One region of the Nonomuraea sp. NPDC050680 genome, then DNA from elsewhere that is predicted to be linked to it. Evidence: predicted binding sites of a transcription regulator. Region 1 holds the regulator's gene; each other region holds the start of a gene.
The links. Region 1 encodes HrcA, which represses chaperone genes, less so after heat shock. Its sites were predicted from a motif close to TTGGCACTCTCNNNNNGAGAGTGCCAA; they were not measured.

Region 1 (4,010 bases):
GCCCACCGGCCGGCCGCGCCGGCCGCCCGATCCCGTCGCCGTACGCGACGTGCTCCGCTCGGCCCTGAGCGCGGCCGGGTCGGGCCGCGCGGTGCTGGGCGAAGTGGACGACGCCCTGCTCAGGGGCACGGCCGTCGCCGAGATCGCGCACCTGGTGACCGAACTGGTCGACAACGCGCTGACCTGCTCGCCCCCCGACACCGAGGTGGAGATCCGGGCCAGCACCCGCGAGGGCGAGTGCCACATCGCGATCGTCGACCAGGGCGTGGGGATGACCGAGGGAGAGCGCGCGGCCGCCAACGCCCGGCTCCGCGGCGAACGGCGCTTCTTCGCCGCCCCCACCCGCTACCTCGGCCACTACGTGGTGGGCAGGCTGGCCGAGCGGCTCGGCGTGCGCGTGTGGCTGGATGAGTCGCCGCCACACGGCATCACCGCCCGGGTGGCCCTCCCGGGCGAGTTGCTGGTGCCGTCACGAGTCAACGGCCATTGACCGCCTCCTGCTCAACGGCCGTTTGCTCAACGGCCGTTGAACGCGTCCCGCAGCCGTGAGAAGAACCCCTGCTGCCCGGGGGCGAACTTCCCGGGCGGCCGCTCCTCGCCACGCTGCTTGGCCAGCTCGCGCAGCAGTTCCTCCTGCGCCGGGTCGAGCCGCAGCGGGGTCTCCACGTTGACGTGGATGAGCAGGTCGCCGCGGCCCGTCTCGTTGAGCCGCTGCACGCCCCTGCCGTACATCGTGATGACCTGGCCCGACTGCGTGCCCGGCCGCACGTCGATCTCCTCGGAGCCGTCGAGCGTCTCCACGGCGAGGTTGGTGCCGAGCGCGGCGGCCGTCATCGGGATCTGGACCGTGCAGTGCAGATCGTCGCCGCGCCGCTCGAAGATCTCGTGCGGACGCTCGACGATCTCCAGGAACAGGTCTCCAGGCGGGCCGCCGCCGGGGCCGATCTCGCCCTCGCCGGCGAGCTGGATGTGCGTGCCGTCCTCGACGCCCGCGGGGATGCGGACCTTGATCGTACGGCGGGTGCGTACGCGGCCGTCACCCGAGCACTCCTGGCACGGGTGGCGGATGATCGTCCCGAAGCCGCCGCACTGGGGGCACGGCCTGGAGGTCATGACCTGGCCCAGGAACGACCGGGTGACCTGGGAGATCTCGCCGCGCCCGTTGCACATGTCACAGGTGTCGGGGTGGGTGCCGGACGCGGCGCCCGCGCCCTGGCAGACCTCGCAGAGCACGGCCGTGTCGACGACCAGCTCGCGGGTGGTGCCGAAGGCGGTCTCGCTCAGGTCGAGCTCGACGCGGATGGTCGCGTTGCGCCCTCTCCTGGCCCGCGAGCGGGGTCCGCGCGCGCCGCCGGCCGTGCCGAAGAAGGCGTCCATGATGTCGCTGAACGGGAAGCCCGCGCCGAAGCCGGCCGCTCCCTGCCCCGCGCCCGCGCCGCCGAAGGGGTCGCCGCCCAGGTCGTACATCTGACGCTTGTTGGCGTCGGACAGCACCTCGTAGGCCTGCGTGATCTCCTTGAACCGCTCCTGGGTCGCGGGGTCCGGATTGACGTCGGGATGGAGTTCGCGGGCAAGCCTGCGGTAGGCCTTCTTGATCTCTTCCTGACTGGCGTCACGGCGCACCCCGAGGGTGGCGTAGTAGTCGCTGTTTGCCACTTATCGACCTCTTATGATGCAGCCAGGATCTGGCTGACGTAGCGTGCCACCGCGCGCACGGCGCCCATCGTCACGGGATAGTCCATCCTCGTGGGGCCTAGCACGCCTAGCCGGGCCAGTTCGTTGTCGCCAGAACCGTACCCGGTTGCGACGATCGACGTGCCACGGAGGAACGGGTTCTCCGAGCCGATGCGCACGGTGAGCGTGGACGGGGTGTCTGTGGAAGTCTCGCCGAGCAGCCGCATGAGCACGACCTGCTCTTCCAGTGCTTCGAGCACGTCGCGCAGCCCGGTCGAGAAGTCGGCCCCGGCGAGGTTGGCCGCACCGGCGAACACGATCTTCTCATCATGGCGCTCGACCAGCGTCTCGAGGAGCACCGACAGGATAGTGGCCACCACGGGACGGTCTTCGACGGGCAGCCGCTCCGGCAGGTCGGCGACCTGATCGGGGACGTTGAGCAGGCCACAGCCGTCGAGGGAGGCGTTGAGCACCGCGCGCAGGTGCGCGATGCGGGTGTCCTCCACCACTTCGGGCAGCTCGACCACCCGCTGCTCGACGCGGCCCGTGTTGGTGATCAGCACGAGCATGACCCGCCGATCATGCAGCGGTACGAGCTCGACGTGCCTGACCGTCGAGCGGGTCAGCGTCGGGTATTGCACGACCGCCACCTGCCGGGTGAGCTGCGCGAGCAGCCGTACCGTGCGGGTGACCACGTCGTCGAGGTCGACCGCGCCGGCGAGGAACGTCTCGATCGCCCGGCGCTCCGCCCCGGAGAGCGGCTTGACCTGCGAGAGCCGGTCGACGAACAGGCGATAGCCCTTGTCCGTCGGCACGCGGCCCGCGCTGGTGTGCGGCTGGGTGATGTAGCCCTCCTCCTCCAGAGCGGCCATGTCGTTCCTGACCGTCGCTGGGGAGACCTTCAGGTTGTGGCGTTCGGCGAGCGCCCTGGAGCCCACCGGCTCGTTGGTGGACACGTAGTCTTCGACAATGGCGCGGAGCACCGCCAGCTTCCTATCGTCGAGCACGCGCTCACCTCCTACCTCTGCCTTTCAGGAAACGACAGGTCTAGCACTCTGTGTTCCCGAGTGCCAAGTGTACGGCTCCCGCCCACAAGGTGCGATAACACCGGAGCTAGCGAGTGGCTGCCCATAGGGCGCACACTGGCCGATATGACCGATGACTCCCAGCCCCCCTCCTACGGTCCACCGCCGGGACAGGGTCCGTACCAGGGGCAACCTCCCCAGTTCGGGCCGCCGCCGCCCCAATATGGTCCGCCGCAATACGGCCAGCAGCCATACCAGTCCGGCCCCTACGGGCAGCAGCAGCCGTACCAGCCCGGACCTTACGGCACGCCGCAGCGGTTCGGCCCTCAGGTTGACCCGAAGTTGATCAGACCGCGGTTGCGGTGGATCGCGGTCGCCTGGGGACTGGCCCTGCTCGCCGGCCTGGTCGGGGTGGGAGTGTTCGTGAGCGGCATCCTGAACACGGTGGGCGCGGTGGCCCCGTCCAAGACGTTCGCGGCGGGCCAGAGCGTTACCGTGCCACTGGACCCGGCGGACAAGCCGGTGGTGTACCTCGCCAGCGAGAGCCAGGTCCACTACATGTGCCGGATCGACGGCGGTCCCGGTCAGGCCAGGCTCGCCAGGACGTCCGGCACCGAGCGGGTCACCATCAACGGCACGCAGTGGCAGCTCATCCTCGTGGTCAACGCGCCGGCCAAGGGCGACTACCAGTTCACCTGCACGACCCAGGAGCCGACGAACGTGCGCTTCGGCGTCGGCCGCGACTTCGCCTCCGCCGCGGGCGGCCTGGTGGGCGGCGTGGCGGCACTGCTGGTGATCCCGGGTCTGGGCGTGCTGGCCGCCGTCATCGTGACCATCATGGTGATGACCCGGCGCAGCTCTCATCGCAAGCGCCTTGCGGCGGGCGGGTGATTTGCTACGGTCCCCGTGTGTACGAGGGCGATGTTCTAGCGGGGAATTGGCGGCGGCCGGGCAAGGGCAAGATCCCACAGGTGCCCGCCGAACTCGATCTGGTTGTGGAGGACGCCGAGAGCGGCTTCTGCGGCGCCGTGGTGGCCTGCGGCAAGGAGGCCGTCACGCTGGAGGACCGCTTCGGCAAGCGCCGCCTGTTCCCGTTCGCGCCCGCCGCGTTCCTGCTGGACGGCAAGGTCGTGACGCTCGTACGGCCGGCCGCCCCGGCGGTGTCGAACCCCAGGCGGAGCGCGTCCGGCTCGATAGCCGTGGAGGGCCTGCGGGCCAAGGTTGCCAAGGAGAGCCGTATCTACGTGGAAGGCGTGCACGACGCCGCCCTCGTGGAGAAGATCTGGGGCCACGACCTCCGGGTGGAGGGCG
Region 2 (4,010 bases), 1.0 Mb from region 1:
GGCGTGACCGCCCGATCGGGGGTGATGACGTCGATCTCCGTCGACCGCCTGGCGACGTAGAGGTCGCCGGAGGGAGCGGCGGTGATGGCGCGTACGCCGTCGCAGATCCGGTCCAGCGTGGAGGTCTCGGCGTCGTACGCCCACAGACCGCTGTCACCCTCGGTGGTGAAGTAGCAGACCCCGCCCGCGTAGTGACAGCCCTCGCCGCCGTCGAAGTGGCGGGCGTCGTCTATCTGGTGGCGCGTGGCCTTGAGCAGGGCGGCGGGCGACGGCACCGGCTTCCAGTCACCGGCTAGGCAGAGCACCTCCAGGATGCCCTCGGTGAGATCGCCCCAGTCGCCGGGCCGGAACCGGTAGAAGCACCCGTCAGGCTCCCCCTCCGTCAGGTAGACGACCTGACGGTCGGGGTCGCAGGCGGCGGCCTCGTGCTTGAACCGGCCCATGGCCAGGCGGGGACGCCCGGCCCGCAGGCCGTACGGATCGCACTCGAACACCCGGCCGCGATAACCGAACTCGCAGGAGAGCCAGCTGTGCCAGGGCGTGGCGCCGCCCGCGCGGTTGCGGTCGGTGCCGGACAGGATGCGGTAGGCGTCGGCGATCGAAGCGTCGGCGCGGAACCGGAGCGCGGACGCGCCGCCGAGCAGCGGCAGCTCGGAGTTGGACACGTAGATCCAGCCGGTGCCGTCAGGGAAGCAGGCGCCACCGTCGGGCGCCGCGTGCCACGTCAGCCCGGCCACCTTCTGGCCCGAGCGGGCCACGATCCGGCCGCTGAACCCTCCGGGCAGGGCCAGATCGTCGCCGCCGGGCGGCTCCAGCGGGCCGTAGGGGCTCATCCCGCCCTGCCAGAGCGGGCCCGTGCGGAGGAGAGTCTTGCTGGACATCGTGGGGCCTCCCTCTAGGTGCCACGCTAGTCGACCCCGCCGACATGAATGACGGGGAGGCCCGAGATCAAACTCTGCGCGAAATCTCTGGCGTCAACGCTGGGCCTGGAACATCCAGTGCTGCTTGTCGATGTCCTGAGCCACCGCGATGAGCAGGTCCTGGCTGACCGGATCCGGCTCGTCGGTCACGGCGACGCGCTCGCGCATCCGCTTGCCGACGGCCTCCAGGATGTCGGTCATCGTCGCCACGACCTTGCCGTCCTCGATCCAGCCGTTCTCCGGCTGGGAGAGCTTGGTGGACTTGGCGATGGTGGCCGCGCGGCCGTCCGGGTTGAGGCCCAGGGCGACGGCGCGTTCGGCGATGGTGTCCGCGTGCTCACGGGCCAGGGCGGTGACCTCGTCGAGCTGGAGGTGGATCTGCCGGAAGTGCGGGCCGGTCAGGTTCCAGTGCATCTGCTTGGCGAGCAGCGAGAGATCGAGGAGATCGACCAGGGCTCCCTGAAGGGCCGTCGCGACCGTCTTCTTCGCATCGCCCGAGAGCGGACCGGTGATCGTAGCCATGATGTGTTCCTCCCCGTGGTTCGACATCAGGGTCTCTATGCGACCCACCCCCATTGCCCGCTTTCTCATGGTTGACACTGCAATAATGACAGTGTAATTGTGAAGGTATGAGCGAGACCTGGACCATCCGTGAGCTGGCCGAGCGCGCCGCCGACGCGTTGCGCGCGCCCGCCCAGCCGCACGCGCAGCCGCTCAACGGCCGGGTCCGCGACGTGCCCGGCGAGCGATTGATCAGGTGGTACACCACGATCGGCCTCGTCGACCCGCCACTGACCAGGCGTGGCCGGATCGCCCAGTACGGCAGACGGCACCTGCTGCAGCTCGTGGCCATCAAGCGGCTGCAGGCGGCCGGGCGGTCGATCGCGGAGATCCAGACCGCCCTGACCGGCGCCACGGACACGACCTTGGAGCGGACGGCCCACCCCGGATGGTCGCCCCTGGACGAGGACGTCGCGACCGCGCCCCTGAGCCAGGATGCTCACGATGCGGCGGCCCTCCCGGAGGGCGAGACACCCGAGGCGACGACTCCCTACGACGGCTCGGGGGCCGGACATGGGCGCTCCCGCGGACGGTTCTGGGCCGAACGCCCCGCGGATGGCGGTGAACGCCCCGCGGATGGCGCTGAACGCCCCGCGGATGGCACCGGCCCCAATTCCGACCTTTCGTATCCCCCGCCCGGCGGTCCTTCCTGGCCCGGCGAGGACGACCGGCCCGAACGGGTCCCCCTGCCCAGCCGGCACGCGGCGCTGGTGCGCGGGGTCAGGCTGGCCGACGGGGTGACGCTCGTGCTCGACGGCGCCGGCCGTACCCCGGCTGAAGACGACATCCAGGCGGTACTCACCGCGGCGGCACCGCTGCTGGCGCTGCTCGAAGAGAGGAAGCTAGCATGAAGATCACTTCGCTCGAGCCCACCCGGTGCCTGCCGGTGCCGGACGCCGGGTTCGGCGCGCTGCGGACCGCGCGCGGGAATCTGCCCCTGGAGAGCGTCGACGTGTCCGCCGGCATTTCCGGCCTGATGGCCGAGGTCGAGGTGACGCAGGGCTTCCGCAACCCGTACGACGTCACGCTGGAGGCCACCTACGTCTTCCCGCTGCCCGACAGGGCGGCGGTGACGGGGTTCAGGATGGAGGCCGACGACCGGGTGATCGAGGGCGTGCTCAAGGAGCGCGGCCAGGCCAGGGCCGACTACGACCGGGCGCTGCGCGAGGGGAAGCGGGCCGCGATCGCCGAGGAGGACCGGCCCGACGTGTTCACGATCACGGTGGGCAACCTGCTGCCGGGCGAGCGGGTGACGGTCCGGCTCACGCTGAGCCAGCCGCTGCCGTACGAGGACGGCGCGGCCACGTTCCGCTTCCCGCTGGTCCTCGCCCCCCGCTACATTCCGGGCACGCCGCTCGACGGCCCCGGCTCCGGCGACGGCACCGCGCCCGACACCGACGCGGTGCCCGACGCCTCGCGCATCACGCCGCCTGTACTCCTGCCCGGCTTCCCCGACCCGGTACGCCTGTCGCTGACGGCGACGATCGACCCCGCCGGGCTGGACCTGCGGGAGCTGTCCTCCAGCCTGCACGTCGTCGAGGAGGAGGGTCATACCGTACGACTGCGGCCGGGCGAGCGGCTGGACCGCGACTTCATCCTGCGGCTGTCGTTCGAGACCTCGACCGCGCTGCAGCTCGACGGCCGGGGCGCGTTCTCGCTGACCGTGCTGCCCCCTGCGCTGCAGTCGCCGCGCACGCCGCGTGACCTCGTACTGCTGCTGGACAGGTCGGGCAGCATGGGCGGCTGGAAGATGGTCGCCGCGCGCCGGGCCGCGGCGCGGATCGTCGACACGCTGACGGAGCAGGACCGGTTCGCGGTGCTGACGTTCGACTCGGTGGTGGAGCAGGCGTTCGAGGGGCTCGTGACCGCCTCGGACCGCAACCGCTACCGCGCGGTCGAACATCTCGCGCGCGTGGACGCCCGCGGCGGCACCGAGCTGCTGGAGCCGCTGCGCCAGGCGATCTCCCTGCTCCACGACCAGGACGGGCGCGAACGCGTCCTGGTACTGGTCACCGACGGGCAGGTAGGACACGAGGACCAGATTCTGGAGCAGACCGGCGGCGCGCTGTCGGCCATGCGGGTGCACACCGTCGGCATCGACCGGGCGGTGAACGCCGGTTTCCTGGGCCGGCTGGCCGGTCTGGGCGCGGGCCGCTGCGAGCTGGTCGAGTCGGAGGACCGCCTGGACGCCGCCATGGAGCAGATCCACCGCCGCATCGGCGCGCCCCTCGTGACCGACCTGTCCCTCAAGGGCCTCGACCTGGAGCCCGGCACGGTCACCCACCTGGGCTCCATCTTCCCCGGCGTCCCGCTGCGCGTGCACGGCCGCTATCGGGATGGCTCCTCGGTGACCGTACGCGGGCTGGCGTCGGGCGCTCCATGGGAGCAGCAGGTGACGGGCACCGTGGTGGACAACCCGGCGATCCGCGCCGTCTGGGCCCGCGCGCACCTGCGTGAGCTGGAGGACCGGTACGCCATGGGCGAGCACGAGCTGGAGGCGGAGATCGTCCGGGTCTCGCTGGAGAACGG
Region 3 (4,010 bases), on a different contig from region 1:
CGGCGACCCCACCGGCCCCTCTGCGGTGCCGGTCCAGAGGGCTGCCTCCTTCACCTCGCCCTTGTACGACACCCACTCGGCTTCGGCCTCGTCCGGGATGAACTCGTACGGGATGCCCGGAGCCACCTTCAAGCAGGCCCGCCCGGCCCTGGCGACCAGGTCGAGCACGACCGGCCACGGCGGCGAGTAGGCCATGGGGTCGAACGTCCTGCCCCGGCTGGTGCGGCGGGCGGGGTCGGCGAACAGCCAGTCGTAGTCCTCCGGCGAGACCGTCGCGGCGTCGGCCTCGCGTACGGTGACCCGATCCGCGAGCCCGAGCGCCTCCGCGTTGGCCCGGGCGACGGCGACGGTCAGCGGGTCGAGGTCCACGGCGTCCACGACGCAACCGGCGCGGGCCAGGGCGAGGAAGTCGCCGCCGATGCCGCAGCAGACGTCCACGACCCGCGTCCCGCCGGCGGGTCCGGCCAGGCGGCGGGCCCGGTGGATGCCGACCTCGGCTCGGGTGGCCTGCTCCAGGCCGTGCGGAGTGAAGTACATGAGTGCCGCGTCGGCGCCGAACTTGGCCTTGGCGCGCTCACGCAGCGCCGCCTGGGTGAGCGCGGCCGACGTGAGGGCGGCGTCGTACGACCTGCGCAGCCTCGTCGCCGCGGCCACCAGATCGGCTCCCACCACCTCGACGGCCTCGGCGAGTGCGCGCTGCCCGCGCGGGGTGAGCAACTCGGTGAAGGCGTCGAGATCCACGTCACCCGACGTTAGCGTCTCCCCGCCGCACTCCAGCCTGCCGGCGTGCGCGTACGGTTGTGGACTGGAACGTCCGCCATGTGCGTACGGCGGCCGGAACGTCCGCTGTGCGCGGAGGTGCGAGCTCAGGCGTCCGCCGTACGCCAACGGCACGTGTCACCCCAATTACCCTCAACCTTGGGCAAGCTCTTGGGCCTTATCGCTCTGAGCAGACGCGTTCGTGTTGACTGTCAAGCCCCTCTTGCATATGTTTCCTGTTGGCACTCTCCCCTTGAGAGTGCCAACGTGCGACGAGGCAGGTCTGACACCCGCGACGGCAGGCCCCGCTGGTCGCCTCTTCTAGATCATTCACATCTGAAGGGGAGGTCCGATCGTGACGACCGCCACCAAGGTTCCCGTTAAGCCGCTCGGCGACCGCATCGTGGTTCAGCCGCTTGAGGCCGAGCAGACGACCGCTTCCGGCCTTGTCATTCCTGACACCGCCAAGGAGAAGCCGCAAGAGGGCAAGGTCCTCGCGGTGGGCCCGGGCAACTGGGATGAGGACGGCGACAAGCGTATTCCGCTCGACGTCGCTGAGGGCGACATCGTCCTCTACAGCAAGTACGGCGGCACCGAGGTCAAGTACGGCGGCGAGGAGTACCTCGTGCTCTCCGCCCGCGACGTTCTCGCGATCATCGAGAAGTAAGCCGGATGCGTCGGGCCCCGGGCGCGCGTCTCGTCTGAGCGCGTGCGGCCGGGGCTCTCGACGCTAGGAGAGGACTTTCAGCATGGCCAAGATCCTAGCGTTCGACGAGGACGCACGCCGCGCGCTTGAGCGTGGCGTCAACGCCCTCGCGGACGCCGTGAAGGTAACCCTCGGCCCCCGTGGCCGCAACGTCGTCATCGACAAGAAGTTCGGTGCTCCGACGATCACGAACGACGGCGTGACCATCGCTCGTGAGATCGAGCTGGAGGAGCGCTACGAGAACCTCGGCGCCCAGCTCGCCAAGGAAGTCGCCACCAAGACCAACGACGTCGCCGGTGACGGCACCACCACCGCGACCGTCCTGGCCCAGGCGATGGTCCGCGAGGGCCTGCGCAACGTGGCCGCCGGCGCCTCGCCGCTGTCGCTGAAGCGCGGCATCGACAAGGCCGCCAGGGCGATCAGCGACAAGCTGCTCGCCAGCGCGCGCCCGGTCGAGGACAAGAAGGAGATCGCGAACGTCGCGACCATCTCCGCCCAGGACGCCAAGATCGGCGACCTGATCGCCGAGGCGTTCGACAAGGTGGGCAAGGACGGCGTTCTCACCGTCGAAGAGTCCAACGCCATGGGCATGGAGCTCGAGTTCACCGAGGGCATGCAGTTCGACAAGGGCTACCTGTCGGCGTACATGGTGACCGACCCCGAGCGCATGGAGGCCGTCCTCGAGGACGCCTACATCCTGCTCACCCAGGGCAAGATCTCCTCGATCTCCGACTTCCTGCCGCTGCTCGAGCAGATCGCCCAGACCAAGAAGCCGCTGCTCGTGGTCGCCGAGGACGTCGAGGGCGAAGCCCTGGCCGTCCTGGTCACCAACAAGATCCGTGGCACGTTCACCTCGGTCGCCGTCAAGGCTCCGGGCTTCGGTGACCGCCGCAAGGCCATGCTGCAGGACATCGCCATCCTCACCGGTGGCCAGGTCGTGAGCGAGGAGGTCGGCCTCAAGCTCGAGAACGTCGGCCTCGAGGTGCTCGGCAACGCCCGCCGCATCGTCGTGACGAAGGACAACACGACCATCGTCGACGGCGGCGGCGACCAGCAGGCGATCGAGGACCGGGTCAAGGAGATCAAGATTGCCATCGAGCAGTCTGACTCCGACTGGGACCGCGAGAAGCTGCAGGAGCGTCTGGCGAAGCTGGCCGGCGGTGTGTGCGTGCTGCGCGTCGGCGCCGCCACCGAGGTGGAGCTCAAGGAGAAGAAGCACCGCCTCGAGGACGCGATCTCCGCTACGCGCGCCGCGATCGAGGAGGGCATCGTCTCCGGCGGTGGCTCCGCGCTGATCCACGTCGCCAAGGACCTCGACGACCTGGGCCTGACGGGCGACGAGGCGACCGGTGTCGCCATCGTCCGCCGCTCGCTGGTCGAGCCGACGCGCTGGATCGCCGAGAACGCCGGTCTCGAGGGCTACGTGGTCACCCACAAGGTCTCGGAGCTGTCGGCGGGCCACGGCCTCAACGCCGCCACGGGCGAATACGGCAACCTGCTCGACCAGGGCGTCATCGACCCGGTCAAGGTCACCCGTTCGGCCGTTCAGAACGCCGCGTCGATCGCCGGCATGCTCCTCACCACCGAGGCGCTCGTCGTCGAGAAGCCGGAGGAGGAGCCGGCCGCCGCCGGTCAGGGCCACGGCCACGGTCACGGCCACTGAGCCGTTCTTCACTGGGCCGTTCTTTCCACTGGGCCGTTCCTCACCCGACCCGCGCCTGATTCCAGGTGCGGGTCGTGTGCTTTCTCCGGCTGTTCGAGCGCGTCCTCCTCGGGCACCTGCGCCCCTCAAAGCCATGTATGGCATATGACATACGGGCAATCCAGGCGATGCCGCATGAGAGGGTGCGCGATGGGTGATGAACCAGGAAAGTGGTTTATTCGGGTAAACCGGATGTGTGGCTTAAGCGTCTAGGCGTCTGACAATTTCTGCACATTTGGGGTTATGGGATGAAATATTCTTCCGCAATAAAGGCTTAGTGTCGCCGCTCGATTACTGCCCGTTATCGCCGCGTCAATGTGACCAATCCGTAGCCGTTCGCGATGACGACAGGCCCGATCAGTGCGGGCATCATGCCTATCGTGAGCGAGGGAAGCGTCGCCGACGCCAAAATTGGGGTAAGGCTCGCGTCGAGACTTCCGGCACGGACGGATGACTCCGACCTAAGGGAACTGACGAGCCTCGCCGTACAGGGAGATCGCACTGCGATCGAATCCCTGCTCGGCGAGTTGCGTCCGATGGTGGTGCGCTATTGTCGCGCCAGGCTGGGCAGGGTTTCAGGGCAATATCACATTGCCGATGACGTAGCCCAGGAGGTGTGCATCGCGGTCCTGTCCGCGCTGCCGCGATACCGCGACATGGGACGGCCTTTCGCCTCCTTCGTCTTCGGTATCGCCTCGCACAAGGTGGCCGACGCGTTGCGGAGTTCGGTCCGCTCGGCCGTACCGACTCAGGATCTGCCGGACGGGCCGGACGACGGACCGGGGCCCGAGGAGACGGTGGTCCGCTACATCGAGGTGGAGTACGCCCGCAGGCTGCTCGCCA

Region 2: the regulator HrcA is predicted to act here: its motif matches at 1,514-1,540, upstream of AB0H88_RS01730 (DNA starvation/stationary phase protection protein).
Region 3: the regulator HrcA is predicted to act here: its motif matches at 999-1,025, upstream of groES (co-chaperone GroES).

What each region holds. Positions count from the first base shown of each region.
Region 1 is NZ_JBFAIF010000001.1:1,395,588-1,399,597, forward strand. Features, by position in the region: gene AB0H88_RS06355 (ATP-binding protein) at 1-490, shown strand, start outside; gene dnaJ (molecular chaperone DnaJ) at 517-1,656, opposite strand; gene hrcA (heat-inducible transcriptional repressor HrcA) at 1,668-2,681, opposite strand; gene AB0H88_RS06370 (hypothetical protein) at 2,826-3,590, shown strand; gene AB0H88_RS06375 (DUF3097 domain-containing protein) at 3,608-4,010, shown strand, end outside.
Region 2 is NZ_JBFAIF010000001.1:358,095-362,104, forward strand. Features, by position in the region: gene AB0H88_RS01725 (alkaline phosphatase PhoX) at 1-881, opposite strand, end outside; gene AB0H88_RS01730 (DNA starvation/stationary phase protection protein) at 975-1,442, opposite strand; gene AB0H88_RS01735 (helix-turn-helix domain-containing protein) at 1,550-2,332, shown strand; gene AB0H88_RS01740 (VIT domain-containing protein) at 2,329-4,010, shown strand, end outside.
Region 3 is NZ_JBFAIF010000011.1:62,113-66,122, forward strand. Features, by position in the region: gene AB0H88_RS31290 (methyltransferase domain-containing protein) at 1-741, opposite strand, end outside; gene groES (co-chaperone GroES) at 1,112-1,426, shown strand; gene groL (chaperonin GroEL) at 1,509-3,128, shown strand; gene AB0H88_RS31305 (sigma-70 family RNA polymerase sigma factor) at 3,539-4,010, shown strand, end outside.